DNA from 3 places in the Micromonospora sp. 067-2 genome. Region 3 is predicted to be linked to each of the others. Evidence: riboswitches for the same ligand, from Rfam matches in the RefSeq annotation. Region 3 holds a riboswitch; each other region holds the start of a gene.

Region 1 (9,728 bases), on a different contig from region 3:
TGTCGGAGTGCCGTTGCAGCAGGTACGTCTGACCGGCGGAGAGGAACGCGGAGACCGCCACCCCGGCCAGGATCAGCATCGCCGGGGAACGACTCCGGCCGCCGGCGGCACCGAGCAGGTAGGTCATCGTCACGGCGAGCAGCGAGCCGGCGAACGCGGCCAGCGGGATCGTCACCGGCAGCCCGGTGATCGAGCCCTCCCGGCCGACACCGCCGAGAGCGATCACCGCGGTGACCGCGAGCCCGGCGCCGGCGGCGACCCCGAGCAGGTACGGGTCGGCCAGCGGGTTGCGGAACACGCCCTGGTAGCAGCCGCCGGCCAGGGCGAGGAGGCCGCCGACGAGCAGGCCCAGCACCACCCGGGGCAGCCTCAGCTCGGTGACGATGGCGATCTCCCGCTCGGTGAGCCCGCTGTCCAGGTGCACTCCGGGGATCAGGTTGAGCAGCTCGGCGGCGACGCTGCCGGGTGGCAGGCTGACCGGGCCGAACGAGACCCCGGCGACCAACGCGACGAGCACCGCGAACACGCCGGCGACCACCCAGCGCTTGCGCAGGCCGGCGGGTCGGGCCGCGGACGGCAGCCCGGCCGGCCGGGACGGCGGCGCCGCCCCGGCGGGCCGGGTTGGTGGCGTCGCCTCGGCGGGCCGGGTTGACGGCGTCGCCCCGGCGGTTGGTGGCGTCGCCCCGGCGGGCCGGGGTGGCGGTGTCGTGGCGTCCACCGGTGGTGCTTCGCTCACCGAGGGATGACGGTCACGCGGGCACCTTGGCGACCGCGTCGATGATCACCCGAAGCAGGTCCACGACGCGCGGGCCCCAGCGGGAGGCGACGTCGTCGTCCAACGCGACGATCTGACTGTTCTTCACCGCGGTCAGCCCAGCCCAGCCGCTGCGAGCCTTGATCGAGTCGGCGTTCTGCTGGCAGCACTTGGTGTCGGACAGGAAGACGAAGTCCGGGTTGGCCTTGACGATGAACTCCTGGGACAGCTGCGGGTAGCCGCCGTTCTTGCCGTCCGCGTCGGCCGGGTCGGCGATGTTGGTCAGGCCGACCTGGCTGTAGAGCGAGCCGATGAAGGTCTTGCTGGTCGCGCTGTACAGCTCGGGGCCCAGCTCGTGGTAGTAGGTGAGCTTCTCGGCGCGCTGCGGCAGGTCCTTGACCAGCTTGGCGATGTCGTCCTTCATCCGGCTCGTGACGTCGGTCGACTGGTCGGCGTGGCCGGTCAGTGCGCCCAGTTCGGTGATCTGCCGGTACGAGTCGTCCAGCGTGGTGGCCGCCGGGGTCAGGTAGACCGGGATCTTGAGCTTGTCGAGCTGATCGACGATCTTGTTGGTGTCGTTGGAGAGCACCACCAGGTCGGGGCTCTTGGCGGCGATCGCCTCGGCGTTGGGCTGGAAGCCGGACAGGTTGGTCTTGGGCGCCTCGGCCGGGTAGTTGGAGTTGTCGTCCGCCGCCGTCACCTGCGGGCCGGCACCGATCGCGAAGAGCATCTCGGTGGCCGTGGGCGAGAGCGAGACGATCTTCTCGGGGCGCTTGTCGAGGGTGAGCGGGCCGACCGTGACGGGGTAGGCGACGGTCGCGGAGCTGCCGCCGGCCGCCGGCTGGTCGTCGGTCTTCTCGGCGCACGCGCCGAGGGCGAGCGCGGCGACCGCGAGAGTCGCGGCGAAGAGCCGGGGGGTACGTGCGGACATGGGTCCTCCTGTCGGTCGAGGAATGTGGTGCTTCGCCGACAGGGACTTTCGTACGCCCGCCCACGAGGCGCCCTTCCTCGAGAGCGCGTGTCGCGACCCATCCGCAGGCGACCTGGCTCATCCCCGTCACCGGGACGGGGCATCACAGTTGCGGGACAGCGCCGGGTTTCGCACCGGCTTCGCTGCGGAGTGGTCGCTGAAACGGTAGCGCACCGCCAAGACAACCCTCGTTGATCTAGGGCATATCGCCATGAGTAGATCTCTCGCAACGACGATATGCCCTAGATCAGCGCGGGGTGGGGGGTGGGGGTGGGGCCCCGTGGGGGCGGACGGGGCCCCACGGGGTTAGGAGGACGTGATGGTGACGTTGTCCACAGCCGCCTCCAGCAGGCTGGCGCCGGAGGCGTCGGCCGCCTCGACGAGGATGCGGACCGACTGACCGGCGTACGGGGTGAGGTTGAGGTTGGCCACCGCCCAGCTCCCGTTGCGGTTGGCCGCCGCACCGGCCTGGGTGAGCAGCGCCGTGGTGCCTCCGTTGTGCACCACGCTCACCCGGAAGTAGTCGGCCGAGGAGGCGTTCGAGCCGTGTGCCAGGTACCAGGCCAGCGAGAGGGTCAGCGTGCCGGCCGACGGCAGCGTCACCGCCGGGGACCGCGCGCTGGTCACGCCACCGTCGACGTCGTAGTCACCGGCCGCCGATCCCGCGAGCCGTCCGGTCACCAGGTCGTTGGCGCCGGCGTACGGGGTGAGCTGCTTGGCGCCGGAGGAGGTGGTCGCCTGGGCGGCACCCCGTTCCCACGCCCCGAGGGTGGCCGTGTCGGTGCCGGCCGGGTTGGTGGTCCACCCGGTCGCGGTCTCGAAGGTGTCCGAGAAGACCGTGGTGCCACCGCCGCCGCCGCAGTACTGCGCCTGCTTGCCGATGGCCCGGTACGGGCAGTCGGCGTACTCGCTGAGCAGCAGCACGGCCTCGCGGTTGCGGCTGGTCTGCGCGGGGATCACCTCGTCGGGCGGGTAGAAACCGCCGCCGCCTGACGAGCCCGGGTACATCTCGAAGGTGTACGCCCAGATGTTGTGGGTGGCCCACATCCAGTCGATGCTGGTGCCGTCGGCGATGTAGAGGTCGCTGGACTGCTCCGGGGTGTAGTTGTTGGTGGCCGCCAACTGCTGGCCGATGGTGGAGAAGGTGTTGTACTGGTCCGCGCTCATCCCGGCGGGGTTGTTCGCGGTGGTGTAGCCGAACGGCCAGAGCACCAGCTCCGAGTACGTGTGGAAGTCGATGTTCGCCTTGATCTGCTGGACGCCGCCGACCACCCGGCTGTTGACGAAGTTGCGCAGCGCGGACGTCTCGGGAGCGGAGAACGCCGACGGGCCGCGGTAGGTGTCCGACGAGGTGGTTCCGGACGACCCACCACAGCAGCCCCACTGGTAGGACCAGTTGCGGTTGAGGTCGGTGCCCACGTTGGACGAGCCGCTGTTGGGTTGCCGGTTCTTGCGCCAGGACCGGTACGACCCGGTGGCGATGTCGTACTCGCTGCCGTCGGGGTTGACCGTCGGCACGATCCAGATCTCCCGGCTGTTGACGATGTTGGTGATCCGGGAGTCGCTGCCGTAGTTGTCGGTGAACAGGTTGAGCAGGTAGATCGCCATCTCGACGGTCAGGTGCTCGCGGGCGTGCTGCTGGGCGTTGAACAGGATCTCCGGCTCGCCCTCGTCGGTGCCCACGTTGTCGGAGATCTTCACCGCCACCAGGTCGCGGCCCTCGTACGACGTACCGATGCTGATCTTGCGGGCGATGGCCGGATGGTCGGCGACGGCCTGGTTCACCACGGCCGTCAGCTCGGCATAGTCGTGGTAGTTGGAGTCGGCGGGCGGGAAGGCCAACGCGCCCACGTCGCTGGCGCCGCGCTCGGCGCTCGGCGGCGGGGCGAGCGGTTCCAGCCGGAAGCCGAGCCGGCTGATCGCCGCGGCCTCGGTGGTGGTGGCCGAGATGTGCAGCACGCCGTGTTCGGAGTAGTCGATGGCGGCCCCGGTGCGGGCCACCGCCGTACGGTCGGCGGACGTCCGGGGGCCGAGCACCCGGTAGCCGGAGGCGGCCTGCTCGGCGGTCCGGTCCGGTGCCGGCCGGGCGGCGACCGGACTGGCGGCGACGGTGACGAGTCCCAGCCCGGTGACGACGGCGAGCACCAGGACGCGGCGGAGAGGGATGGGCGTGCGGAGGGCCATGGACTACCTCCTCGAGAGGCGGGAGATCCCGCTCGGTGGAGGACACTTCACCATCAGTCACATGGTCATATCAATATTTGTCATTAGCTTGTTCATCCCATGTTGACCATCGCGGCGGCAATGCTTTTCCATCCGTCGACATCTGGCGAAACTTCCTTCCACGCGCGACACTGACCGGCGACGATGCCCCCTCGACACCGCGGAGCACCCATGGCCAGATATCGCCTGCACGCGGCCGCCCTCGCCGGCGTCACCGCGCTCACCCTGCTCGCCACCGCCGCGCCCGCGGCAGCCGCCCGGCCGTCCGCCGGCGGCCGACCGCCCACCACAGCCCACGACGAACAGATCACCTTCCAGGACTGGTCCGGGCCCGTCGACTGGCACCGGGGCAGCCGGGCCGGCACCCGCGTGGTGCCCGGCCTGCGCGCCGGCGTCACCCTGGCCCGCCCGGCCGGCACCGTCGAGTACGCCGACCCGCACACCGGCACCACCCGCAGCTGGGAGTACGGCACCTGGACCTCACCGGTGACCCGGATCGGATTCGACGCCACCGAGCTGATCGCCTCCTGGAACGCGGAGACCCCCGCCGGCACCTGGATCCAGGTCGAGATGCAGGGCAGCTACACCAGTGGCGACCAGACACCCTGGTACGTCATGGGCCGCTGGGCGTCCGGTGACAGCGACATCAAGCGGACCAGCGTCAACCGGCAGGGCGACCCCTGGTCGACGATCTGGACCGACACCTTCAGCATCGACGACGCCGCCGCAGGGGTGCTGCTGCGCTCCTACCAGCTGCGGCTGACCCTCTACCGGGCGCCCGGGCAGACCGCCGCGCCCGTGGTCCGGATGCTCGGTGCCATGAGTTCCGCCGTACCGGACCGGTTCACCGTCGCGCCGAGCGCCGGGCACATCGCCTGGGGCCGCGAGCTGCCGGTGCCGCGCTACTCGCAGAACGTGCACGCCGGGCACTACCCCGAGTACGACGGCGGCGGCGAGGCGTGGTGCTCCCCCACCTCCACCGAGATGGTGGTCGAGTACTGGGGCCGTCAGCCGTCGAAGGCCGACACCTCCTGGGTGGACCCGACCTACCCCGACCCGACGGTCAACCACGCCGCGCGGATGACCTACGACTACACGTACGACGGCGCCGGCAACTGGCCCTTCAACACCGCGTACGCGGCCAGCTTCCCCGGGCTGGAGGGCCGGGTGACCCGCCTGCACTCACTGGACGAGGTGGAGCGCTTCATCGCCGCCGGTATCCCGGTGGTGACCAGCCAGTCCTTCCTCGCCAGCGAGCTGGAAGGGGCGGGCTACGGCACCTCGGGGCACCTGTTCGTGGTGGTCGGCTTCACCGCCGACGGCGACGTGATCGTCAACGACCCCGCCTCGTCCAGCAACGACGTGGTGCGCAACGTCTATCCACGGGAGCAGTTCGAGCAGATCTGGCTGCGGACCAAGCGCACCAACGCGACCGGTGGTGTCTCCGGCGGCTCGGGCGGCGTCGCCTACCTGATCAAGCCGCTGTGGAAGCCCTGGCCCCGAATCGCAGGCTCCACCAACTGGTAACCCCGGGGGTGCTCGCGGTTGATCATGAAGTTATTGCCACTCGCCGCGGCGTGTCGCCGCAATAACTTCATGATCAACGCGGTGGGTCGGGGGTGGGGGGTTGGTTCTCGTCGCCGGCCAGGGCAGAGCGGAGGCGCTCCTTCTCGGTGCGGCGACGCTCTGCCGCACCGGCCATCTCCTCGGCCATCTCGTCCCGCCAGCCGCGCAGCAGGAAGAAGGAGAGCGCGGCGGAGAAGACCAGCGCCAGCATCAGCTTCAGGAACACGTTCATGTCGATCAGCCACAGGCCCGCCAACACGGCGACGAACAGCCCGATCCGGCCCAGCGTGTACTTGACCGCCGCGCTCACCTGCACCACTCCGTTCACTCCGTCGCCCGCCGGTGCCGGCGGAAGGATCGACCCGCCCGGCGGGCGGTCGGGGTCAGCCGGTCCGGCGGGCCAGCCAGCGGACGCCCGGAAACCAGACCGCCGCGTACACCACGGTGAACGCCGCCGCCCCCAGCGCTCCGGAGAGCAGCGGTGGCAACCCGGCGCCCAGACCGGCGATCAGCAGACCGGCAGACACTCCCACGGCGGTGGCGACCAGTGCCGCCACCACCCGGGCGGCGCCGAAGTCCCAGGCTCGGAAGTCGTCCCAGAACAGCCAGGCCGGCAGGATCACCGCCAACCAGCCGTTGGTCTGCCCGAAGTCACCGTCGCCGATCGAGGCGAACGCCCACTCGAACAGCACGAGCGCCAACGCGCCGATGACCAGACCCGCCAGACACACCCCGAGCAGGTCGCCCAGGCTGGCGACACGCCCCTCGGCGTCCCGCCGGGGAAAGCCGCCCTGCTGCTCGGATCCGTGCTGCTCGGTCATCGACTGCGAGGGTACGCGGCCGCTCAGGCCCACACCTGCTGCGGCTCGGCGCGGCGCTCGGCCAGCGACGGGGCCTTGTCGTACTCCCGGACCACGTTGTAACGGGTGTCCCGCTCGACCGGCTGGAAACCGGCGTCCCAGATCAGGTGCAGCAGGTCGTCCCGGTGCATGGTGTTCGGGGTGCCGTACGAGTCGGCGTCATGGGTGATCTTGTATTCGACCACCGAGCCGTCCAGGTCGTCCACGCCGAAGTTCAGCGAGAGCTGAGCCACCGAGAGCCCGTGCATCACCCAGAAGTTCTTCACGTGCGGGACGTTGTCGAAGAGCAGCCGGGAGACCGCGAACGTCTTCAGCGACTCGGCCGGCGAGGCCATCGTCGTACGCGCCTGGATCCGGTTACGGATCTTGCCGTCCGCTGAGTCCACGAAGTCGTGCTGGTACCGCAGCGGGATGAAGACCGCGAAGCCGTTGGTCTCGTCCTGCAGCTCGCGCAGCCGCAGAACGTGGTCGACCCGGTGCCGGGGCTCCTCGATGTGGCCGTACAGCATGGTTGCCGGGGTCTTCATGCCCTTGCGGTGCGCCAGGGCGTGGATGCGCGACCAGTCCTCCCAGTGGCAGGCGTGGTCCACGATGTGCTGGCGGACCTCCCAGTCGAAGATCTCCGCGCCGCCGCCGGTCAGCGACTCCAGGCCGGCGTCCATCAACTCGTCGAGGATCTCGTCGGCGGTCAGCCCGCTGATCTTCTCGAACCACTGCACCTCGGTCGCCGTGAAGCACTTGAGCTTGACGTTCGGCAGCGCCGCCTTCAGCTCGCGCAGCACCTTGGGGTAGTAGCGCCAGGGCAGCGTCGGGTGCAGGCCGTTGACGATGTGCAGCTCGGTGAGCTGCTCGTCCTCCATCTCCTTGGCCTTGCGGACCGCCTCGTCGATGCGCATCGTGTACGCGTCCTTCTCGCCCGGCTTGCGCTGGAACGAGCAGTACGCACACGACGCCGAGCAGACGTTGGTCAGGTTGAGGTGCCGATTGACGTTGAACATCACCCGGTCGCCGTTGAGTTCGGTGCGCCGGTGGTGAGCCAGCCGCCCCAGCCAGGTGAGGTCGTCGCTGTCGTAGAGGGCGACCCCGTCCTCCCGGGTCAGCCGCTCACCGGCGTACACCTTCGCTTCGAGCTCACGCTTGAGTCCGGCGTCCATGGCACGTCCCTTCCACCTGCGGTCCTCCTGGAGCGTACGTCGGGACGCCGACAGCCACGGCGGCACGGTCGCCGGCAGCGACCCACTTCACCGAACTCTCAGCCTCCCGTAACCCGGCCACGCATCGACATCACTGCCGGGGTGAGGTAAGACAGAACGGGGCGGAACACACACTGGTACCGTCCCGACCGCCGCGCCCACCGAGCGCGGCGAACGGGCTGCGGGACGGGGAGCGGAATGGTCGACAGCGGGCGCGGGCGACGGCAGCGACGACGGAGCCCGGTGATCTCGCCGGTGCTACGGCCGAAGCTCTGGGCCGCCCTGCTCGGCGCGATCGCCGCCGCCGTGCTGGCCACCCCCGCGTACGCCGAGCCAGGACTGCCGACCACCGTGCCGGACACCGGCTCGCGACCGCCGGCCATCAGCACAATCCAACTACCCGGCGGCGCTCCCACCGCCGGCGTGCCCGTCCCGCCGGTCGTCAACGTCGGCACGGGCCCGCTGGCCGCCGCCATCGCCGCTGGCGAGATCCAGGTCGGTGCGCTCGGCGACGCGTTGCTGGTGAGCCGGCAGAAACGCACCGACGCACAGGCGCAGCTCGAGGCGGCCGGCAAGGTGCTCGCGACCACGCAGGACGCCCTGCTCCGCGCCCAGCAGGCGGCCGACGTCGCCGCCGCGGACGCCGTCAAGGCAGCCGCCGCCCTGCCGCCCGGCGACCTTGCCCGGGACATCCGTGGGCTCAGCCGCCTCCAGCAGATCACCAGGGGCGAGAAGGTCGACGGCGGCACCACCGGGGTGGCCGGTGAGCTGTCCCGTGCCCGTGCCGAGGAGCAGGACGCCTACCAGAAGCACACCCAGGCCAAGGATCTGCTCGCCGCCGCCGGGGCGGAGTTCACCGCGGGCGAGACGGCGCTCCGCACCGCCGAGGCCAACCTGCTCAAGCTGCGCCGGGACAACGCCGCGCAGCTGATCGTGATCGAGCGGCAGCAGGAGGCCGTCGAGCAGCAGCTCGGCGCCGGCTACGTCACCGGCCAGAGCATCAGCGGAATGGCCGCGCACCCGCGGGCGCTGGCCGCGGTCGCGTACGCCCTCGCCCAGCTCGGCGACCCGTACAAGTGGTCGGAGGAGGGGCCGGACCGGTTCGACTGCTCCGGCTTGATGTGGGCGGCGTACCGGTCCCCGGGCGCCGACTACTTCGACCTGCCCCGGGTCTCCCGCGACCAGTACGCCGCCACCCGGACGCGCACCGTGCCGCAGACCGCGCTGCTCCCCGGCGACCTGCTCTTCTTCGCCTCCGGCAGCAGCTACACCACGATCCACCACGTCGGCATGTACATCGGCAGCGGCAAGATGGTGCAGGCGCCCACCACCGGCGACGTCGTCAAGATCTCGGTCGTTCCCTGGTCCCGGCTCTACGCCGCCACCCGGGTGATCGGCGCGGTGCCGGCCCCGGTCGTGCCGGCCCCGGTCGTGCCAGTCCCGACGCCCAGCGCGCCGCCCACCCCGAAGCCGACCACCACGCCGACGCCGAAGCCGACCGGTTCGGCCACCCCGACCCCGACCCCGACCGGCAGCACGACGCCGACGCCGACCGGCAGCGCCTCGCCGCGCCCGACGCAGACGCCCACGACCCCCCCGCCGCCGCCGACCAGCACGCCGCCGACCAGTGCGCCGGCCACCTCGTCCCCGGCCACCTCGTCCCCGGCCAACCTGCCGTCGGCCAGCCGGAGCGGAGTGGCCAGTCACAGCCCGGCCGCGAGCACGACGGGCAGCCCGAGCACCGGCCGCTGAGCCGCCACGACCGGCTCCGGCTGTCAGCTCGGGGCGATCTGTGGCACCGTGACATCCAGGCACACCCGGCCCGACGTCGCGGCTCCGGGTGCGAGCGTGGCACGGAGGGCGGAGATGGCCGAGCAGAGTGATCCGGCGGAGACTGGCGACCCGGTCTCCGTCGACCGGGTCGACCCACCGGAGCCCGCAGACCCGGCGCTCGCCAGCGACGCCGATCCGTCCGCCGACGACCTGCGCGCCACCTCCACCAGCGTCGCCACCGAGACCCCGGAGGCCGACGGCGGGCAGCCGGCGTCCGGCGGCGCCCACCATGAGGCGGCCGCCGCCCCGGTGCGTGCCCGGGCCAGTGTCCCGACCGCCGCAGCTCAGCCCGGTGACCGCCCGACACGTGCTCCGGCCACCACGACCAC
Region 2 (9,728 bases), on a different contig from region 3:
TGCGCCCCTTCATGGGGGTTCTCGGCATGCCGCCGGCCGAGTCGGGGCAGCACTCGACGGTGCCGCCGCGACCCCACGGTGGCAACCTGGACTGCAAGGACCTGACCGCCGGTAGCACCCTGCTGCTGCCGATCCCGGTCGACGGGGCGTTGTTCTCGGTGGGGGACGGCCACGCCGCGCAGGGCGACGGCGAGGTCGGCGGCACCGCGATCGAGTGCCCGATGGACGAGGTCACGCTGACCTTCGACGTGCGCGACGACTTTCCGGTCACCGGCCCGGTGGCGCGCACCGCGGACGCCTGGCTGACCCTCGGCGTCGGCGCGTCCCTCGGCGACGCCACGTTCATGGCCCTGGACTCGATGCTGACCCTGATGCAACGGCTGCACGGTGTCAGCCGCCCCGACGCGGTGGCCCTGGCCAGCGTCGCGGTCGACGTACGGGTGACGCAGATCGTCAACCAGACCGTCGGCGCGCACGCGGTGCTCCGCGACGACGCGCTGCGCTGAGCCGACGCGGTGACCGATGCCGCTGACGGGTCAGCGCAGCTGCCGGGCGACGAACCTGGTCGGGGGTTCGGCGATCGCGTCCTGGGCCGCGATCAGCTGGATCTCCCGGGTGCCCGCGGCGAGAGTCGCCTCGAGGACGGCGTAGACGGAGGCGATGGTGCGTTCCAGTGCCGTCGCCGGTGCGCCCGTCGTCCTCAGGTGCGCGAGGTACAGCGCCGCGGTGACGTCACCCCCGCCGTTCGGGTTGATCGGCAGCAGGGGCGTGGTCACCGCCCAGGCGCCCTCGTCCGAGACGGCCACCACCTCCAGCGAGCCCGCCGGCACGTCGTCGTGCAGCACGCTGGTGACCAGGACGTGCCGTGGTCCCGTTTCCCGCACCACGTCGACCGCCGCCAACAACCCGGCCAGCGATGTCGTCGTGGCGCCGGCGAGGAAGTCCAGCTCGAACTGGTTCGGGGTGATGATGTCCGCGCGCGGAACGACGACGTCACGCAGGTACTCGGGGATACCGGCCCGAACGAACATCCCCCGACCGACGTCGCCCATCACCGGATCGCAGCAGTACACCGCGTCCGGGTTGGCCGTCTTGACCTTGTCCACCGCGTCGAGGATCACCGCGCCCATCGCCGGGTCACCCTGGTAACCCGACAGCACGGCGTCGGCGCTGCCCAGGACCCCACGGTCCGCGATGCCCGCGATCACCTCGGCGACGTCGGCCGGCGCCAGCATCGGCCCACGCCACGAGCCGTACCCCGTGTGGTTGGAGAAGTGGACCGTCAGCACCGGCCAGACCTCGTGGCCGAGCCGCTGCAGGGGGAACACGGCCGCCGAGTTGCCGACGTGGCCGTAGGCGACCGACGACTGGATGGAAAGGATCTTCACCAGCTCATTCTGGCGGTTCCCGCCGGTGCCGTACGCGCGGCCCGGCGGATCGGTAACCGGCTTGCGCCGGGCCCGGTCCTTCCGGGAGGGTCGGGAGCCATGAGCGACATGTGGGTGGAGCCCGCCGACGATCCGCGAACCTTCGGCAACCCGAAGGGCGAGAAGGCGACACTGCGGGAGTACCTCGACAACTACCGGTTGACGCTGGACCTGAAATGCGGCGGTCTCGACGCCGAGCAGCTCGCCCGCCGCTCCGTGCCACCGAGCACCATGAGCCTGCTCGGGCTGGTCCGGCACCTGGCCCAGGTGGAGAACCACTGGTTCCAGCGGGTGCTGCAGGGCAGGACCGACCGGCCACGCGTGTTCAAGCGGGACGACGACCGGGACGCGGACTTCACCGACGCGGTCGCCGACCCTGCCGTCGTGCAGGAGGCGTTCGCTACGTGGAAGACCGAGATCGCCGCGGCCGAGCAGTGGCTCGACGCGCTCGACGAGGACGACCTCGGGCGGGAGGTGCCGTTCGACGATGGCACCGTCAGCATCCGCGACGTGCTCGTCCACGTGATCGAGGAGTACGCCCGGCACGCCGGCCACGCCGACCTGCTGCGCGAGTGCGTCGACGGCCGCACCGGCCAGTGAGCTTCGCTCGAGCTATTTGACCTTGCGAGTCGATCGGGCCACGATGCCCTCGTACTCCGGGTGCTTGGCCAGCCACTCGGCGAGGAACGGGCAGAGCGGCACCACGGTCCGGCCCCTGGCCCGCGCGTCGTCCATTACCGCACGGGCCAGGGTCGACCCGACGCCCCTGCCCTCGAACTCCGGCTCGACCTCGGTGTGGGTGTAGACGATGATGGCGCCGGTCAGCTGGTAGGTGACCACCCCGGCGACCACGCCCGCCTCGTCGCGCGCCTCGAACCGCTCCCGCGTCGGCGCGTCTGTCACGGTGAACTGCACCGGACCATCCAACCACGCTGTCCAGCCGACCGGCGCGGGAGCACGTCCGCGCCCACCCTCCGCTCCGGCGGACCGACGCCCCGGCCCGGCTGTCGGCAGCGGGCCGGGGCTTCGTCCTGCCGGGGCTAGAAGTCGTCGTCGAAGGCGACGGTGCCGCTGACCCCGACCTGGTACGCCGACACCCGCCGCTCGAAGAAGTTGGACAGCTCCTGCACGTCCTGCAACTCCATGAATCCGAACGGGTTGACCGACCCGTAGTGCGGCGCGATGCCGAGCTGGGCGAGACGCCGGTCGGCGACGTGCTGGAGGTACTCCCGCATGTCGGTCAGCGTCAGGCCGGGCACCCCGTGGTCGAGCAGGTCCTCGGCGAACTGCACCTCACACTCGACGGCCTCGGTGAGCATCTGACGGACCTGTTCGGCGAGGTCGTCGTCGAACAGGTCGGGTTCCTCACGGCGGACGGTGTCCACGACGTCGAACGCGAAGGCCATGTGCATGGACTCGTCGCGGAACACCCAGTTGGTGCCGGAGGCGAGGCCGTGCAGCAGGCCACGGGAGCGCAGGAAGTAGACGTAGGCGAAGGCGCCGTAGAAGAACAACCCCTCGATACAGGCGGCAAAACAGATGAGGTTGAGCAGGAACGTCCGCCGGTCCTCGCGGGACCGCAGCTCGCGCAGTTCGCCAAGGGAGTCGATCCAGCGGAAGCAGAACTCGGCCTTGCGGCGGATCGAGGGGATGTTCTCGATGGCGGCGAAGGCGGCGAACCGCTCGGTCTCGTCCGGCACGTACGTGTCGAGCAGGTTGAGATAGAACTGGACGTGCACCGCCTCCTCGAACAGCTGCCGGGACAGGTAGAGCCGGCCCTCGGGGCTGTTGACGTGCTGGTAGAGGTTGAGTACGAGGTTGTTGGCGACGATGGTGTCGCCGGTGGCGAAGAAGGCGACCAGACGGCTCACCAGGTGCCGCTCGGCCGGGGAGAGCTTGTCGAGGTCCGCGAGGTCGGCGTGCAGGTCGACCTCCTCGACGGTCCAGGTGTTGCGGATGGCGTCGCGGAACCGGTCGAAGAAGTGCGGGTACCGCATCGGGCGGAGGGTGAGATCCATCCCGGGGTCGAGCAGCATGTGCGTGGTCCTCGTGTCGGTGGTGGTGTCGGCGGCGGTCACTGGCAGGCCTCGCACGACTCGGGGTTCTCCAACGAGCAGGCCAGTGCCTCGTCGTCGGCCGTCGGGGGCGCGACAACGGCGACGGTGGCCTGCTGGATCCGGGTGGCGGGACGCGAGCGCAGGTAGTAGGTGGTCTTCAGCCCGGCCTTCCAGGCGTACAGGTACATCGAGGAGAGCTTGCCGATGGTGGGTGCGGCCAGGAACAGGTTCAGCGACTGGGACTGGTCGATGAACGGCGCGCGGGCCGCGGCCAGGTCGATCAGCGCCCGCTGCGGCAGCTCCCACGCGGTACGGAACAACTCCCGGACGGCGAACGGCAGCTCCGGGACGTCCTGCACCGACCCCTCCGCGCGCCTGATCGCCGACCTGATCGGCTCGGTCCACAGGCCGCGGGCCTTCAGCTCGCGTACCAGAGCGGTGTTGACCTGCAGGAACTCCCCCGACAAGGTCTCGCGCTTGAACAGGTTGGACACCTGCGGCTCGACGCACTCGTAGCAACCGGCGATCGAGGCGATGGTGGCGGTCGGGGCGATGGCGACCAGCAGGGAGTTGCGCAGCCCGTCGACCTCGACCCGCTCACGCAGCGCGGCCCACCGGGCGGTCTGCGTACCGGCGACACCCCACAGGTCGGGCTGCAGCTGCCCCCGCGCGGCCCGGGTCTGCCCGTACGCCGGGTGCGCCCCGAAGCGCCGCGCCAGGTCGGCGGACGTCTCCAGGGCGGTCAGGTACAGCTCCTCGCTGATCCGGGTGGACAACTCCCGCGCGGCAGGGGAGTCGAACGGCAGCCGCAGCGCGAAGAACGCGTCCTGCAGGCCCATCAGCCCGAGCCCGACCGGGCGCCAGCGGGGGTTGCTCGCCGCCGCCTGCGGAGTCGGGTAGTAGTTGATGTCGATGACCCGGTCGAGGAACGTGACGGCGGTACGGACGGTGGCCCGCAGCCGCTCCCAGTCGATGCCGCCGTCGCTGAGGTGGGCGGCGAGGTTCACCGAACCGAGGTTGCACACGGCCGTCTCGGCGTCGCTGGACACCTCGATGATCTCGGTGCAGAGGTTGGACAGGTGCACCACGTTGCCCGGCTCGGCGGTCTGGTTGCACAGCCGGTTCGCGGCGTCCTTGAAGGTCATCCAACCGTTGCCGGTCTGTGCCAGGGTGCGCATCATCCTGCCGTACAGCTCCCGCGCCGGGACCTGCCGCACGTATCGCCCCTGCGCCTCGGCGGCCCGGTACGCGGCGTCGAACCGCTCCCCCCACAGGTCGGGCAGCTCGGGCACCTCGTGCGGGTCGAACAGCGACCACATCTCGTCGGCCTCGACGCGGCGCATGAACTCGTCCGGGATCCAGTTGGCCAGGTTCAGGTTGTGGGTGCGCCGGGCATCCTCGCCGGTGTTGTCCCGCAACTGCAGGAACTCCTCGACGTCCGGGTGCCACGGCTCCAGGTAGACGCAGGCCGCGCCCTTGCGCCGGCCGCCCTGGTTGACGGCGGCGACGCTCGCGTCCAGCGTGCGCAGCCACGGCACGATCCCGTTGGACTGCCCGTTCGTGCCGCGGATGAGCGAGCCCCGGGACCGGACCCGGGAGTACGCGATGCCGATGCCGCCGGCGAACTTGGACAGGTTGGCGACCTGGGCGTACCGCTGGTAGATCGAGTCCAGCTCGTCGCGCGGCGAGTCGACCAGGTAGCAGGAGGACATCTGGGTGTGCCGGGTGCCGGAGTTGAACAGCGTCGGCGAGCTGGGCAGGTAGGCCAGGCTGGACATCAGCCGGTAGAAGTCGATCGCCTCGTCCGGTGTCCGGGACAGCCCGCAGGCCACCCGCAGCAGCCAGTACTGCGGGGTCTCCAGGACCAGCCGGCTGGTGGGGTGCCGCAGCAGGTACCGGTCGTAGACCGTGCGCAGCCCGAAGTACTCGAACCGCCGGTCACCCTCCGGGTCGACGGCGTCGTCGAGGGTACGGGCGTGTGCGGCGACGAACGCGGCGGTGTCGTCGGAGATCAGTCCCTCGGCGTGGCCGGTCCGGATCGCCGCGCTGAACGAGGTGATGCCCTGCCGGTGGACCTCCTTGTCCACGTAGCCGACCAGCAGCCGCGCGGCGAGACGGGAGTACTGCGGTTCCTCCCCGATCATCTCGGCCGCCGTCTGGATCGACAGCCGGTCCAGTTCGGCCGTCGTCGCGCCGTCGTACAGGCCGCTGATCGTCCGGGTCGCCACCCGCAGCGGGTCGACGTCGGTGAGGTCGTCGGCCCACCGCTCGACCGCCCGGACGATCTTGTTCACATCCACCTGTTCGGTGGCGCCGTCGCGTTTGCGGACCTGCATCTGCGCCCGTCGCCGACCGGGCGGGGCCGGCTCGGCGCTGGCCGGAACTACCTGGGTGACCGTCACCACTCACTCCTCGCGAGTTCGAGACCTGATGGCCCTCGGACACGAGGAGGCGGACACCGGTGGACGCCACGCCGGAGGGCGCGGGGTCAGGTGGCGTCAGCCGTCCCACGCGGCCTCGGACCGCCGCCCACCCGGGTGCGGGTACGCGGCGCGCTGGCAGGTCTTCGGACTTGCGGGCACGACCGGGCTCGCCGGTCTCCTACTGGCCGTCGCTTCCCAGGCCGCTTCGCGGCCCAGTGCTGATGACGGCGGTCGTTCCCACTTACCGCTGCGGGGCAGTCCCGGATTCCCACCGGGTTCCCTCTTGCCTCGACCACTGACGATGAGCGGCCGAACCAGCTGCGCTCAACACCATATATAGGGAGGGACACGGTTGTCACACCCCACATGTCGATCTGCGGCGCAGCCGGCTCTCGTCCATCGACGCCGCCGGGGACCGGGTTGACCGCCCGAACCGGCACCGATACCGTCAACCCACTATCTGCGGCGACGCGAGGGAAGCCGGTGAGATTCCGGCGCGGTCGCGCCACTGTGAGCGGTTCCCCTGCACGGGGCACCGCGAGTCAGGACGCTCGGTCGTCCGCAGCCTTGCGATGGGGACGCGTTATCCCCGGGGAGGTTCGTGTACCCATGTCCAGCTCCACGTCCAGCCAGCCCCTGGTGCAGCCCGCTGACACCGCCCGTCTTCTATGGACGGTCCTGGCCACCGTCGCCGTGCTCACGCTGCTGGCCTACCTCGTCGCCTTCGACCAGGGAGCGGTCTCGCGCAGCGGGATGTACCTGCACGAGCTGATGCACGACGGTCGGCACCTGCTGGGTGTCCCGTGCCACTGACGGCCACCACCGGCACGCCCACGTTCGTCAGCGTGCTGCTCCGCGGGCTGCTCGCCGGCCTGGTCGCGGGCCTGCTCGCCGGCACGTTCGCCTACTTCGCCGGCGAACCACGCGTTCAGGCCGCCATCGCCATCGAGGAGGCGGCGGCACACGCCGAACCCGCCACCGGCGCACACGACCACGAGGAGGCGCTGGTCAGCAGGACCGGCCAGCGCGGCGGCCTGTTCCTGGCCACCGGCCTGTTCGGCGCCGCGATGGGTGGCCTGCTGGCCACCGCGTACGTCCTGCTGCAGCGTCGACGGCGGACCGACGACGACGGACGGTCGGGTCTGCTGCTGGCCGGCGCCGCGCTGCTCGGCGTGGTGATCGTGCCGTTCGTCAAGTACCCACCCAATCCCCCGGCCGTCGGTGATCCGGCCACCATCGACCAGCGCACCGGCACCTACCTGCTGATGGTGGTGCTCGGCCTGGTGGCGGTCTGGTCCGGCTCGCTGGGCTACCGGGCGCTTCGCGGCGACGCACCGCAGTGGCTCCGCGCCGCCGCCGCCCTCGGCGGGTTCCTGCTGGTCACCGTGGTGTCCTACGTGGTGCTGCCGTCGTTCCAGGAGGTCCCGGACGACTTCCCCGCCGCCCTGCTGTGGGACTTCCGACTGGCCTCCCTGGGCACCCAGGTGGTCCTCTGGACCGGCATCGGCCTGCTGTTCGCGGCTCTGCTGAACCACGACCGGCGCCGCAGGAGCACCAGCGCACCCCTGAGCACGTGAGCGTCACCAGCCTGCGGCTGGTCGCGCACGGTTCCACCGCCGCCCTGCGGCAGGCCCGGTTCGGCGGGCAGCTCGACGACCTGGACGAGGGCGGCCTGCGGGCCGCCCTCGCCCTGGCTCCCGCCGCGCCGGGCCGACGGGCGCTCCTGGGTGCCTCCGACGTCTGCCTGTCCAGCCCAGCGGTGGCGGCCACCCGGACCGCGTACGCCCTCGGCCTGACGCCCACCGTCGACGCGGCGCTTGCCGACTGCGACTACGGCGACTGGAACGGGCGGTCGCTGGAGGAGATCGCCGCCACGCAGCCCGAGGCGCTGCGCGAGTGGCTGTCCGCACCGGACGCCGCACCCCACCGGGGCGAATCGGTCCTGGCGCTGCGCGAGCGGGTCGGCCGCTGGCTGGACGGCCAGCGCGACCGTGGCCAGCGGGTCATCGCCGTCACCCACCCGATCCTGCTCCGGGTCGCCGTCGTGCACGCCCTCGACCTGCCGTTGGTGACGTACCGGCAGCTGGACGTCGAGCCGTTGGCGATCGTCCGGCTCACCAACCGCGGCTCGGGGTGGCAGCTGCGGCTCGCCGCACCACCGGCGTAGGGACAGCGAACGCCGGGGCGGAGATGGTCACCTGCCAGGGCCGTTGGCGAGTGCCCGGCCGAGGAGGCGTGCGCCGGCGGGAAAGGCCGCCGGGCTGGGCCCGGCGTAGTTGAGTCGGACGAACGACCCGGTGGGTTCCGCGGGGAACCACTCGGTCCCGGGGGCGATGATCAGCCCGGCCTTCTCGCAGTCGTACGCCAGCTGGTGGACGTCCGTTCCGTCGGGAAGACGCACCCACAGGTTCAGCCCGCCGGCCGGCACCACCCCCAGCTCCGCCTGTGGGGCATGCTCGCGCAGAGCTGCGACCAGCAGGTCGCGCCTGGTGCCGAGTTGCTGCCGCAGGCCGCGGAGGTGCGAGTGCCAGGCGGGCTGGGTGACGACGTCGAGCGCCGCGGCCTGAAGTAGACCGCTGACGTACATCGACTCCGCTCCCCGGTCGGCCAGGAGCCGTTCGCGTGCCGGTCCTCGCGCGATGACCGCGGCGACGCGGATCGCCGGCGACACGCTCTTCGTGAGTGAGCGCAGGTAGACGACGTGGCCAGCGTCGTCGTGGGCCGCGACCGGCGTCGGTGCGCTGGTGATGCCGAAGTCGTGCGCCCAGTCGTCCTCGACGAGAAACGCGCCGTGCTCGCGCACGACCTGCAGCACCTGTTCGTGCAGCGCCGTCGGCCACTGCGCGCCGGTGGGGTTGGCGTAGTTCGGTTGGGCGTAGAAGACGCGCGCGGCCGTCTCTCGGAAGGCTCGTTCCAGTTGGCCGGGATCCGGGCCGGCCGGGCCCCCGGGTACCGGCACGACGAGCGCACCGGCCTGTCGGGCGGCGAGGATGGCGCCCCAGTAGGTCGGGGACTCCATCAGCAGGGGTTGCCCGACCCCTACCAGGGCGCGGAAAACCGAGCTCAGCCCACTCTGGCTTCCCGGAAGAACGATGGCGTCGCTGGGCGTTGGCGGCGTGATCCCGGCCGGGGTGACAGCGCCGAGCTCGTTGGCGAACCAGGTTTGCAGCTCCGGCAGGCCCGCGGCGGGTGGCCGGGCCAGGGCCGCGTCGGTACGGGCCGCGCGTGCGAGTGCCGAACGGACCAGACGCTCCGGGAGAAGCTCCCGGTCCGGGTAACCGGCATGCAGCGCGATGACGTCGTTGGAGGCACTGCGCAGCGCGGTGGAGAGCGAGTCGACGCGCGCCGGGAACGAGCGCAGGGCAGCCGTCTGCCAGCCGTAGTCGGCCGTCCGTACGGTGCGTACCGCCCGGACGAACGTGCCGACTCCGGGTCGGCTCTCGATGAGCCCTCGGGCGGTGAGCATGCGTAACGCGTGCTGCACCGTCACCGGGCTTGCCTGGTGGCGGGCGACCAGTTCGCGGGTGGACGGCAGACGGGCACCGGGCGCGGCGGTCGCGATCCAGTTCCGAAGGCCGGCCTCGATCCGTGAACTGCTACTGTCATTCATGAGAGGTCAGAGTAGCGCTACCGCGATAATGGACGACGCGATATCCCGTACCCGACCGTCGGGCCTGTGGTGGGGGCTGGTGGGCGTCACGGCCTTCTCCTTCACCGTTCCGCTCACCCGGGTGGCGGTGGGCGGCCTCGCGCCACTGTTCGTCGGCTCCGCCCGAGCGGTCGTGGCAGCGGCCCTCGCGGTCGTCGCGTTGGCCGTCACC
Region 3 (9,728 bases):
GACGGCCGCCGCTGCCGCCGCGCGGTCGAGCGGACGCGGGCCGGCGGTGGCCCGGCCGTCGGTCACCACCAGGACCAGGGGGCGGCGCTTCGGGTCGCGCAGGCGCTCCACCAGCAGCAGGTCGGCGGCGGCGAGCAACCCCTCGGCCAGTGGCGTACGCCCACCGGTCGGCAGTTCGGCCAACCCGGTCGACGCGGCCAGCACCGACGAGGTGGCCGGCAGCAGCGTCCGTGCCCCGGTGCCCCGGAAGGCGATTACCGCGACCTTGTCGCGTCGCTGATAGGCGTCGGTGAGCAGGGCCAGCACCGCGTCCTTGACGGCGGTCATCCGCTGCCGGGCGCCCATCGAGCCGCTGGCGTCCACGACGAACAACACCAGGTTGCCCTCGCGTCCCTCCCGGACCGCCTCGCGGACGTCGTCCGCGCGCAACCGCAGCGGGCCGGTCAGCCGCCCCCGGGCGGCCTGGTGCGGCGCGGCCGCGCGGACCGTGGCCGGCAGGTGCAGCGCCCCGACCCGGCCCGCCGGCACCCGGGATCCGGTGGTGCGGCCCCGCCCGGTGCGGGCACGCGAGCGCCGGCCCGGCACCCCGTCACCGACGCCGGGCGCGGTGAGCAGCCGTGCCGTCAACCCACCCCGGGGTACGGCCACCGGTTGGCCACGATCCTGGTCGTCGCCGGCGCCCGTGCCGTGGGGCTGACGAGAGTCGGCTACCCGGTGGCGCCCGCCCCTGTCCTCGTCCCCGTGCCATCCGTCGGGTCCGTCGACCTGCCCGTCCTCGCCCGGGGCTGGATCCCCACGAGGCGCATCCCGTTCGGAGCCGTCGGTGCCGCGCCCGTCCCCGCCGCTCTCGTCGAAACCCCGCCCGTCCGGACCGGTTCCGTCCGGGCCGCTTCCGTCCGGGCCGCCCTCGTCGAGGCCCCGCCCGTCCGGGCCGCTGCCGGGGCCGCCGCCGCGCGGGCCGCCGCCCCCGTCCGAGCCCGGCCCGTCGGAGCCCGATCCGTCCGGGCCGCCGTCGTCCGGGTCGTCGTCCGGGTGCGCGTCCTGGGCCTGCTGCAACGCCTCGTCGAGACGCTTCTCGTCGAGCCCCGGTGTGTCGAACGGGTCACGGCGGCGGCGGTGGGGCAGGGCCAGCCGGGCGGCCACCCGGACGTCGTCGATGGTGACCCGGTCCCGCCCGTGCCAGGCAGCGTGCGCCAATGCGGTACGGGCCGTGACGATGTCGGCGCGCATCCCGTCCACGTCGAACGCGGCGCACACCTCGGCGATCTGGCGCAGCGCGGCGTCGGGCAGCCGTACCCCGGGAAGCCGGCGGCGGGCGGCGACCACCTGGCGGGCGATCTCGGCGTCGGTGTCGGCCCAGCGGGCGGCGAAACCAGCCGGGTCGGCGTCGGCGGCGAGTCGGCGGCGGACCACCTCGACACGGATCGCCGGGTCACGGCTGGCGCCGACCTCGACGGTGAGCCCGAACCGGTCGAGCAGCTGCGGACGCAGCTCACCCTCCTCCGGGTTCATGGTGCCGACCAGCAGGAACCGGGCGGCGTGGCTGACCGAGACACCCTCCCGTTCGACGTGGCTGCGGCCCATCGCCGCGGCGTCCAGCAGCAGGTCGACCAGGTGGTCGTGCAGCAGGTTGACCTCGTCGACGTAGAGCACGCCCCGGTGCGCGGCCGCCAGCAGACCCGGTTCGAAGGCGCGTACCCCCTCGCCGAGGGCCTTCTCCAGGTCCAGCGAGCCGACCACCCGGTCCTCGGCGGCGCCCACCGGCAGCTCCACCAGTCGGGCCGGCCGGGTCTCGGCGGCGGCGTCGGTCGGGTGCGGGCCGTCCGGGCAGGACGGGTCGGGCCCGGCCGGATCGCAGCCGAACCGGCAGCCCGCGACCCGCCGCACCGGCGGCAGCAGCGCGGCGAGGGCGCGGACGGCCGTCGACTTGGCGGTGCCCTTCTCGCCCCGGACCAGCACCCCACCGATCGCCGGGGAGACCGCGTTGAGCAGCAGCGCCAGCCGCATGTCGGCCATGCCGAGCACGGCACTGAACGGGTAGATCGTGGTCACTGCATCTCCTTGGATCGCGACTGCGGGGCTCGCAAACCCGGCTCACTCCTCGCGCTCACTGCGCCTCCTTGGATCGCGACTGCGGGGCTCGCAACCCCGGCTCACTCCTCGCGCTCACTGCGCCTCCTCGGACCGCGACTGCGGGGCTCGCAAACCCGGCTCACTCCTCGCGCTCACTGCGCCTCCTCGGATCGCGACTGCGGGGCTCGCAAACCCGGCTCACTCCTCGCGCTCACTGCGCCTCCTCGGATCGCGACTGCGGGGCTCGCAAACCCGGCTCACTCCTCGCGCTCACGCCCGGTCCTCCAGGTCACCCTCACTGGCCAGGTACGTGTCCCGGAGGCGGTCGAGGGTGGCCGGCTCGGGTTTGGCCCACAGCCCCCGGTCGGCGGCCTCCAGCAGCCGCTCGGTGATGCCGCGCAGCGCCCACGGGTTGGACTTCTCGAGGAACTCCCGGGTGGTGTCGTCGAAGAGGTACGCGGCGGCCAGGTGCTCGTACATCCAGTCGTCCACCACCCCGGCGGTGGCGTCGTAGCCGAACAGGTAGTCCACCGTTGCGGCCAGCTCGAAGGCGCCCTTGTAGCCGTGTCGGCGCATCGCGGCGATCCACTTCGGGTTGACCACCCGCGCCCGGAACACCCGCCGGGTCTCCTCGCCCAGGGTGCGGGTGCGCACGTCGTGCGGCATCGCCGAGTCGCCCACGTACGCCTGCGGTGAGGTGCCGGTGAGGTGGCGGACCATCGCCACCATCCCGCCGTGGTACTGGAAGTAGTCGTCGGAGTCGACGATGTCGTGCTCGCGGGTGTCCTGGTTCTTCACGGCGACAGCGATCCGGGCGAAGGAGCGTTCCATGTCGACACGCGCCTCCCGCCCGTCCAGGCCCCGACCGTAGGCGTAGCCGCCCCACACCGCGTACACCTCGGCCAGGTCGGCGTCGCTGCGCCAGGTGCGGGCGTCGATCAGTGGCAGCAGCCCCGCGCCGTACGCCCCGGGCTTGGAGCCGAAGATCCGGGCGGTGGCCCGCCGCTCGTCGCCGTGCTCGGCGAGGTCGGCGGCCACGTGCGCCCGGACGTAGTTCTCCGCCTCCGGCTCGTCGAGCGCGGCGACCTGCCGGACGGCGTCGTCGAGCAACGCCACGACGTGCGGAAACGCGTCGCGGAAGAAGCCGGAGATCCGCACGGTCACGTCGATGCGGGGCCGGCCCAGCTCGGCCGTCGGCACGACCTCGACGCCGGTCACCCGCCGCGACCGGTCGTCCCACACCGGCCGGCAGCCGAGCAGGGCGAGCACCTCGGCGATGTCGTCGCCCTGGGTCCGCATGGCGCTGGTGCCCCACACGGTCAACCCCACCGAGCGGGGGTACGCCCCGGTGTCGGCGAGGTGCCGCGCCACCAGTGAGTCGGCGAGGGCCACCCCGACGTCCCAGGCGTTGCGGCTGGGGATCGCCTTGGGGTCGACGGAGTAGAAGTTGCGGCCGGTGGGCAGGACGTTGACCAGGCCCCGGGTGGGCGAGCCGGACGGGCCGGGTGGCACGAACCGGCCGTCGAGCGCGCCGAGGGTGTTGGTCAGCTCGTCGGTGGTCCGGTCGAGTCGGGGCACCAGCTCGGTGGCGGCGAAGCGCAGCACCGCGGCGGCTTCCGGGATCGGTCGGCCGGTCACCTCGTCGACGACGGTCTCGACGGTCTCGACGGTCTCGACGGCCCAGCCGAGGGTCTCCATGCCGACGACCAGCCGTCGGGCGAGGGCCTCGATCAGGTCGATCGCGTCGGCGGCGGTGCCGGCCGGCCCGTCCACCACGTCGGTCAGCGCCGCGGGCAGGGCCAGCCGCTGCCCGGGTGAGGCGAGCAGGTCCTGCTCGTCGAGCCCGTACGCGGCCGCGAGGGCCTGCCGCAGGCCGGGCAGGGCACGGGCGCCACCCCAGATCTGCGGGGCGCGCAGCACCGCGAGGACCAGGTTGACCCGTGGCTCACCGGTCGGCGCGGCGGCCAGGATGTGCAGCCCGTCGCGGATCTGCACGTCCTTGACCTCACACAGGTAACCGTCGAGGTGCAGCACGAAGTCGTCGAAGTCGTCGGCGTCCGGCATCGCCTCGGCGTGCAGGTCGTGGTGCAGCTCGGCGGCGCGGACGAGGTCCCAGATCTGCGCCCGTACGGTGGGCACCTTGGTCGGGTCGAGCGCCTGCACGGTGGCGTACTCGTCGAGCAGCTGTTCCAGTTTGGCCAGGTCGCCGTATGTCTCGGCGCGGGCCATCGGCGGCACCAGGTGGTCGATCACGACGGCGTGCGCCCGCCGCTTGGCCTGGGTGCCCTCGCCGGGGTCGTTGACGATGAACGGGTACACCAGTGGCAGATCACCGAGGACCGCGTCGGGTGCGCAGCCGGCGGCCAGGCCGAGGCCCTTGCCGGGCAGCCACTCCAGGGTGCCGTGCTTGCCCAGGTGCACCACGGCGTCCGCGCCGAACCCTCCGTCGGCGGCCGGCGCGGCCAGCCAGCGGTACGCGGCCAGGTAGTGGTGGCTGGGCGGCAGGTCCGGGTCGTGGTAGATGGCGATCGGGTTCTCCCCGAAGCCGCGCGGCGGCTGGATGAGCAGCACCACGTTGCCGAAGCGCAGCCCGGCGAGCGCGATGTCCCCGCCGTCGGTGTACAGCTCGCCGGGGGGCTCACCCCAGTGTTCCCGGATCCGCATCCGCAGCTCGGCGGGGACCGCCTCGAACCACCGCCGGTACGTCTGGCCGGGCACCCGGGCTTCGGCGGCGGCCAGTTGCTCCGGAGTGAGCCACTCCACGTCGTGACCGCCGGCGGCGATCAGCGCGTGGATCAGCGCGTCGCCGTCGTCGGGCAGCGGCGCGTCGCCGAGGTGGTAGCCGGCGTCGGCGAACGCGGCGAGGAGTCGGACCGCCGACACGGGGGTGTCCAGCCCGACGGCGTTACCGACCCGGGAGTGCTTCGTGGGGTACGAGCTGAGCACCACGGCGACCCGCTTGTCGGCGTTGGGCACGTACCGCAGCCGGGCGTGGCGCACCGCGATCCCGGCGACCCGGGCGGCCCGGTCGGCGTCGGCGGCGTAGACCGAGAGCCCGTCGGCGTCGATCTGCTTGAACGAGAACGGCACGGTGACGATCCGGCCGTCGAACTCGGGGATGGCCACCTGCATCGCCGCGTCCAACGGGGACAGTCCGGCGTCGCTGCCCGCCCACTGCTCACGGGTGCTGGTCAGGCAGAGCGCCTGGATGACCGGGACGTCCAGGGCGGCCAGCGCGCCGACGTCCCAGGCGTCCTCGTCGCCACCACCGGAGGCGTCCGCGGCGACCGCACCGCCGGCCGCGAGCACGGTGACCAGCAGCGTGTCGCAGCGGGCGAAGAGCCCGAGCGGGCCGGCGCCCGCGGTCAGCCCGCGTAACGAACCGCAGAAGATGGGCAGCGGGTTGGCGCCGGCCGCCCGCACCGCGTCGGCGAGCACGTCGACGAAGCCGGTGTTGCCGGCCAGCGCGTGCGCCCGGTAGAAGACGATCCCCACGGTGGGCCGGTCCGGGTCGACGGGGTGCTCACCGTGCACGCCGTACGCCGGGGTGGGTGCGGGTGGGGCGAAACCCTCACCGGTGAGCAGCACCGTGTCGGAGAGGAACCGGGCCAGGTGGCCCAGGTTGTCCGGGCCGCCCTCGACCAGGTAGGCCAGCGCCTGGGTGACGACGCCGGACGGCACGGTGGAGATGGCCATCAGCTCCGCGTCGGGCACCGCCTCACCGCCGAGCACGACCGTCGGCCGGCCGCTCGCGAGCACCGCGGCGAGCCCGTCCGGCCACGCCTGCCGACCCCCGAGCAGGCGTACGACGGCGAGGTCGACCCCGTCGAGAAGCGCGGGCACCTCGTCGGCGCTGACCCGGGCGGGGTTGGCCAGCCGGTAGTCGACACCGCTGGCGCGGGCGGCCAACAGGTCGGTGTCGGCGGTGGAGAGCAGCAGGATGCGCACGGGAGGCTCCGGTGAGTGACGCCCCGGCCGCCGTGGAGGCGACCTGGACGAAGCGGGTGGGTGCGGCGTCAGCCGGTACGACGGCCCGGCGCGCGGTCACCGACGGCTGTCGGCAGCCGGTCGACGCCGGGTGCGCGGCTCAGCGGCCGCAGGAACCGGCGTGACCGTGCGCCCGGCCGGCCGAACGTCCGCAGACGTGGCCGGGTGCGGGGGCTGCGGAGCGCCCACCGTGCGGGTCACGACGATACTCGTCGATGAAAGAGACGCCGTGCGTCATCGGGTCCTCCTCGGGTGTCCACGCCCTGGGGTACGTCCCGACGGCCGAAGTATCCTGGCTTCCGGATCGACGCTCTCCCCCGGCCTTCCAACCGCAGACACACGGTCGTGGCGCACGAGGGGGGATCACTCCCCGGTGACAGTGGCGGGACCGCGTCGGAATCACACCGACTTCCTTCACTGCCGTCAGGCCGCGAATGCTGCCACACCGCTGCGCCGCCGGTCAACGCCGCCCCCTCAGCGGACGGCGCCGCCAATCCATCGACAGACGGCAATTTCTAGGCGCCGATTCACGATCGTCACGACACCGCACCTCGTGTCCCGCACCCGATGCTCCACTCCACCGGCGCCCGGCCAAACGGCCATGATCAATTGGAACCTGCGCTTCGGGATGGCCCGAACGCGAGATCTTGGACACTTACCGTCAACTCGAAACGGTAAGTGTCCAAGATCTGCGTGCCTCTACCGAGCACCGGTCCGCCAGGGGCCGCGGGCCGCGCGGGCCGCGCGGGCCGCGCGGGCCGCAGGTCGCGGGTCGCGCGGGATGCGCGGGCCGCGCGGGATGCGCGGGCCGCGCGGGATGCGCGGGCCGCGCGGGATGCGCGGGCCGCGCGGGCCGCAGGTCGCGGGTCGCGCGGGATGCGGACTGCGGGCGGCGGGCTCGTTGTCGGGCCTCAGCGGGCGTGGCGTTCCGGGTGTGCCCGGCTCCAGGTGCGCATGCGTTCCGGATAGCCGGTGCGGGCCGCCTCGTACAGCGGCACCGCGTGCTTGCGGGCGATGGCGCCCGCCGCGCGTGGCGTGCCGGTCCGGCGGCGGATCCACTCGCCGTCGTGGGCGATGGCCACGACGGTCGTGTCCGTGGCCGTGGTCTCCGGCTCCAGGTAGAACTCCACCCCCCGCCGGCTGGCGAGAAACGCCTCCAGCGCCGCGAGATCCTCCCGGGTCCCCTCGCGGTCCAGCTTCGTCGGGGTCGCCTCGGTGCCCCGTGCCCGTCGACTGAACCAGCCCATGCCCCACCCCTTCCTCGACGCTCCCGCCAGTGCACCACCGCTTCCTGGCAATACGCTGCACGCCGGGTGGGAGTGAGCTGGTCGCGCCACGGTTGGAACCCGCCGCGCCGCAGCGGTGTCATGAGTGTGATGCAACCGGAGGTCTCCCTGAACGACGACGTGCTCGTCAACCGCGCTCGGTCAGGTGACCTGGAGGCGTACGACCTCCTGGTCGCCCGGCACACCCCGTCCGCGTACCGGACGGCGGTGCTGCTCGGCGCGGGCGCGGACGCCGAGGACGTCATCCAGGAGGCGTTTGTGAAGGGGCACCGCAGCCTGTCGCGCTATCGGGGCGACTCGTCCTTCCGATCCTGGCTGTTGGCGATCGTCGCCAACGAGACCCGCAACCTGCACCGGTCCCGTACCCGCCGCGACGGCCTCGTCCTGCGGGCGGCGGCGGCCAACCCGGTGTCCGAGATCACCGAGGACGGTGCGGTCGGGGCGGTCCTCGCCGGTGAGCGTCGCGCGGCGCTGGTGCAGGCCCTGCGCCAACTGCCGGAGCGGGACCGTGAGGTGATCGTCTGCCGGTTCCTCCTCGATCTCAGCGAGGAGGAGACGGTGGCGATGTTGGGTTGGCCGCGGGGCACGGTGAAGTCGCGGACGTCCCGGGCGCTGACGAAGCTCCGTGGCCTGCTCGACCGGGAGGAGGTCCGACATGGCTGACCTGGAGAGGGAACTGCGGGACCTCTCGGCCTGGCTGGAGACACCGGACCCACCCGACGTGAGCGCCCGCGTACGCGCACAGCTCTTCGAGCCCGCGCCCCGGCGGCGCCGGTGGCGCCCCTTCGTCGCGGCGGCGCTCGTCGCCCTGCTGCTGCTCCTGCTGCCGCCGGGGCGGGCCGCCCTCGCCGACGCCGTCGCGGGGCTGCTGCGCTTCGCCGGCGTCACCGTCGTCACGTCGTCGGAACCGGTGGTGCCGACCGGCACTCCGTCTCCGTTGCCCTCGTTGCGGGCCGTCACACTGGATGAGGCACAACGGGCGGTGCGTTTCCCGGTCCGGCTACCGGTGAAGCTGGGTCCGCCCGAGCGGGTGTTGGTCGCCGACCCCGACGGCACGGGCGCCTGTCGGGTGGCGACGCTGCTCTATCGCTCAGGCGCGCTGCGCATCGACGCCTTCGACGGCAGTCTCGACCTGGCCTTCCACAAGCAGACCAGCCGGCCGGCCTCGGAGTGGGTCCAGGTCGACGGCGACTTCGCCATCTGGGTCGGCGGCCCACACGTCCTGTCCTACGTCGACCGTGCGGGAGAGGTTCGCCAGGAGACGGCACGGCTCGCCGCCTCGACCCTGATCTGGCAGGAGGCCGGCGTGAGCTACCGGCTCGAGGGCGACCTCACCAAGCTCGAGGCGATCGAGATCGCCGAATCGCTGGACTAGGGAAGGGGCGAAATGGGTTCCTGGGAAAGGTTTCTGCTGGGGTCGGTGGTCCTGCTGGCGGGCTGCACGACCGGCCAGTCAGCCACGCCGACCGGCGTTGCGGCCACGGCGGGCGCGGCGACAAGCGCGGCGGTCGCGGCGGGCGCGGCCACTACGGCGGGCGCGGCGACGGGCTGCGGGTCGCGGGTCGAGACGGGGCCGTTGCCGGAGTGGGCGAACGCCGGGTTCAGCGGCGACGCCGGAACCCCGCACGTGCTCGGCGCCAGGGGCGAGATCGTGGCCGTGCTGTTCTCCCATCCGCTTGCGCAGGTGCGGCAGGATGGGTCGACCAACAAGATCCTGTGGGTCTCCCGACCGGCCACCTCGCCGTCGGACAGCACGTCGTCGGCCAACCTGACGATCACCGCGACGCTGGACGGCACCGACACCAAGGCGTCCCGGGAGGTCGTCGGAGGGCCGGGCCCGTCGATCATCGACATGCCGCGGGCGGGTTGCTGGCACCTCGAACTCCGTTGGGCCGGGCACACCGACACCATCGACCTGGTGTACGCCGATCGGCTGCCCTGACCGTCGTGCTCCCGCCGACCATCCGTGCCACCGGCCGTACGTGCGCCGGACAGCGAAAAGGAAGGGAGCAACCACTCCCTTCCACTCCCAGAATATAACGCACTGGGGGACTTGCCGCAAGACCCCATTTATGCCGCAGAATTGCTGGCCGTGGCCAGAATCTGCCGAATTGGGAGTGGCGAATGGGCGTTGATGTCGACGGTGCGGTCGTGCGGGAACCAGGCGTGTTCGCCCTTCCCGAACACCTCTCCCCCAAGGCCGACCCGGCGCTGATCGCCCGCGACGTGCAGCACTTCGCGGCCATCAAGAAAAGCCTCGCGCAGTCGTCCGCCGACCTGTCCGACCGCCTCGACGCCGCCCGCAGGGCGCCCGGTGGCAAGGGCCGGCAGGCGGTGGACCGGGACCAGGAGGTCCGCCGGGTGACCGCCCGCCTGCGGAAG

What was found. A riboswitch is a leader RNA that binds a small molecule or an ion and turns the genes downstream of it on or off. The one in region 3 is predicted to bind cobalamin.
Region 1: another riboswitch for cobalamin. It lies ahead of ACLJN9_RS07330 (ABC transporter substrate-binding protein); the one in region 3 lies ahead of cobN (cobaltochelatase subunit CobN).
Region 2: another riboswitch for cobalamin. It lies ahead of ACLJN9_RS18685 (ribonucleoside-diphosphate reductase subunit alpha); the one in region 3 lies ahead of cobN (cobaltochelatase subunit CobN).

Annotation. Positions count from the first base shown of each region.
Region 1 is NZ_JAJPWB010000003.1:139,207-148,934, forward strand. It holds gene ACLJN9_RS07325 (FecCD family ABC transporter permease) at 1-580, opposite strand, end outside; gene ACLJN9_RS07330 (ABC transporter substrate-binding protein) at 750-1,685, opposite strand; cobalamin riboswitch at 1,777-1,917, opposite strand; gene ACLJN9_RS07335 (M14 family zinc carboxypeptidase) at 2,031-3,908, opposite strand; gene ACLJN9_RS07340 (C39 family peptidase) at 4,119-5,474, shown strand; gene ACLJN9_RS07345 (DUF4229 domain-containing protein) at 5,548-5,823, opposite strand; gene ACLJN9_RS07350 (hypothetical protein) at 5,897-6,334, opposite strand; gene mqnE (aminofutalosine synthase MqnE) at 6,358-7,527, opposite strand; gene ACLJN9_RS07360 (C40 family peptidase) at 7,765-9,318, shown strand; gene ACLJN9_RS07365 (hypothetical protein) at 9,433-9,728, shown strand, end outside.
Region 2 is NZ_JAJPWB010000007.1:228,601-238,328, forward strand. It holds gene ACLJN9_RS18660 (acetamidase/formamidase family protein) at 1-506, shown strand, start outside; gene pdxY (pyridoxal kinase PdxY) at 537-1,388, opposite strand; gene ACLJN9_RS18670 (DinB family protein) at 1,488-2,027, shown strand; gene ACLJN9_RS18675 (GNAT family N-acetyltransferase) at 2,040-2,342, opposite strand; gene ACLJN9_RS18680 (ribonucleotide-diphosphate reductase subunit beta) at 2,468-3,463, opposite strand; gene ACLJN9_RS18685 (ribonucleoside-diphosphate reductase subunit alpha) at 3,502-5,886, opposite strand; cobalamin riboswitch at 6,024-6,241, opposite strand; cobalamin riboswitch at 6,331-6,482, shown strand; gene ACLJN9_RS18690 (CbtB domain-containing protein) at 6,517-6,720, shown strand; gene ACLJN9_RS18695 (CbtA family protein) at 6,711-7,484, shown strand; gene ACLJN9_RS18700 (histidine phosphatase family protein) at 7,481-8,074, shown strand; gene ACLJN9_RS18705 (PLP-dependent aminotransferase family protein) at 8,102-9,517, opposite strand; gene ACLJN9_RS18710 (DMT family transporter) at 9,546-9,728, shown strand, end outside.
Region 3 is NZ_JAJPWB010000001.1:216,775-226,502, reverse strand. It holds partial or broken gene ACLJN9_RS01015 (magnesium chelatase subunit D family protein) at 1-2,111, opposite strand, end outside; gene cobN (cobaltochelatase subunit CobN) at 2,344-6,021, opposite strand; gene ACLJN9_RS01005 (hypothetical protein) at 6,033-6,185, shown strand; cobalamin riboswitch at 6,346-6,475, opposite strand; gene ACLJN9_RS01000 (hypothetical protein) at 6,972-7,307, opposite strand; gene ACLJN9_RS00995 (RNA polymerase sigma factor) at 7,428-8,009, shown strand; gene ACLJN9_RS00990 (hypothetical protein) at 8,002-8,721, shown strand; gene ACLJN9_RS00985 (hypothetical protein) at 8,734-9,288, shown strand; gene helR (RNA polymerase recycling motor ATPase HelR) at 9,471-9,728, shown strand, end outside.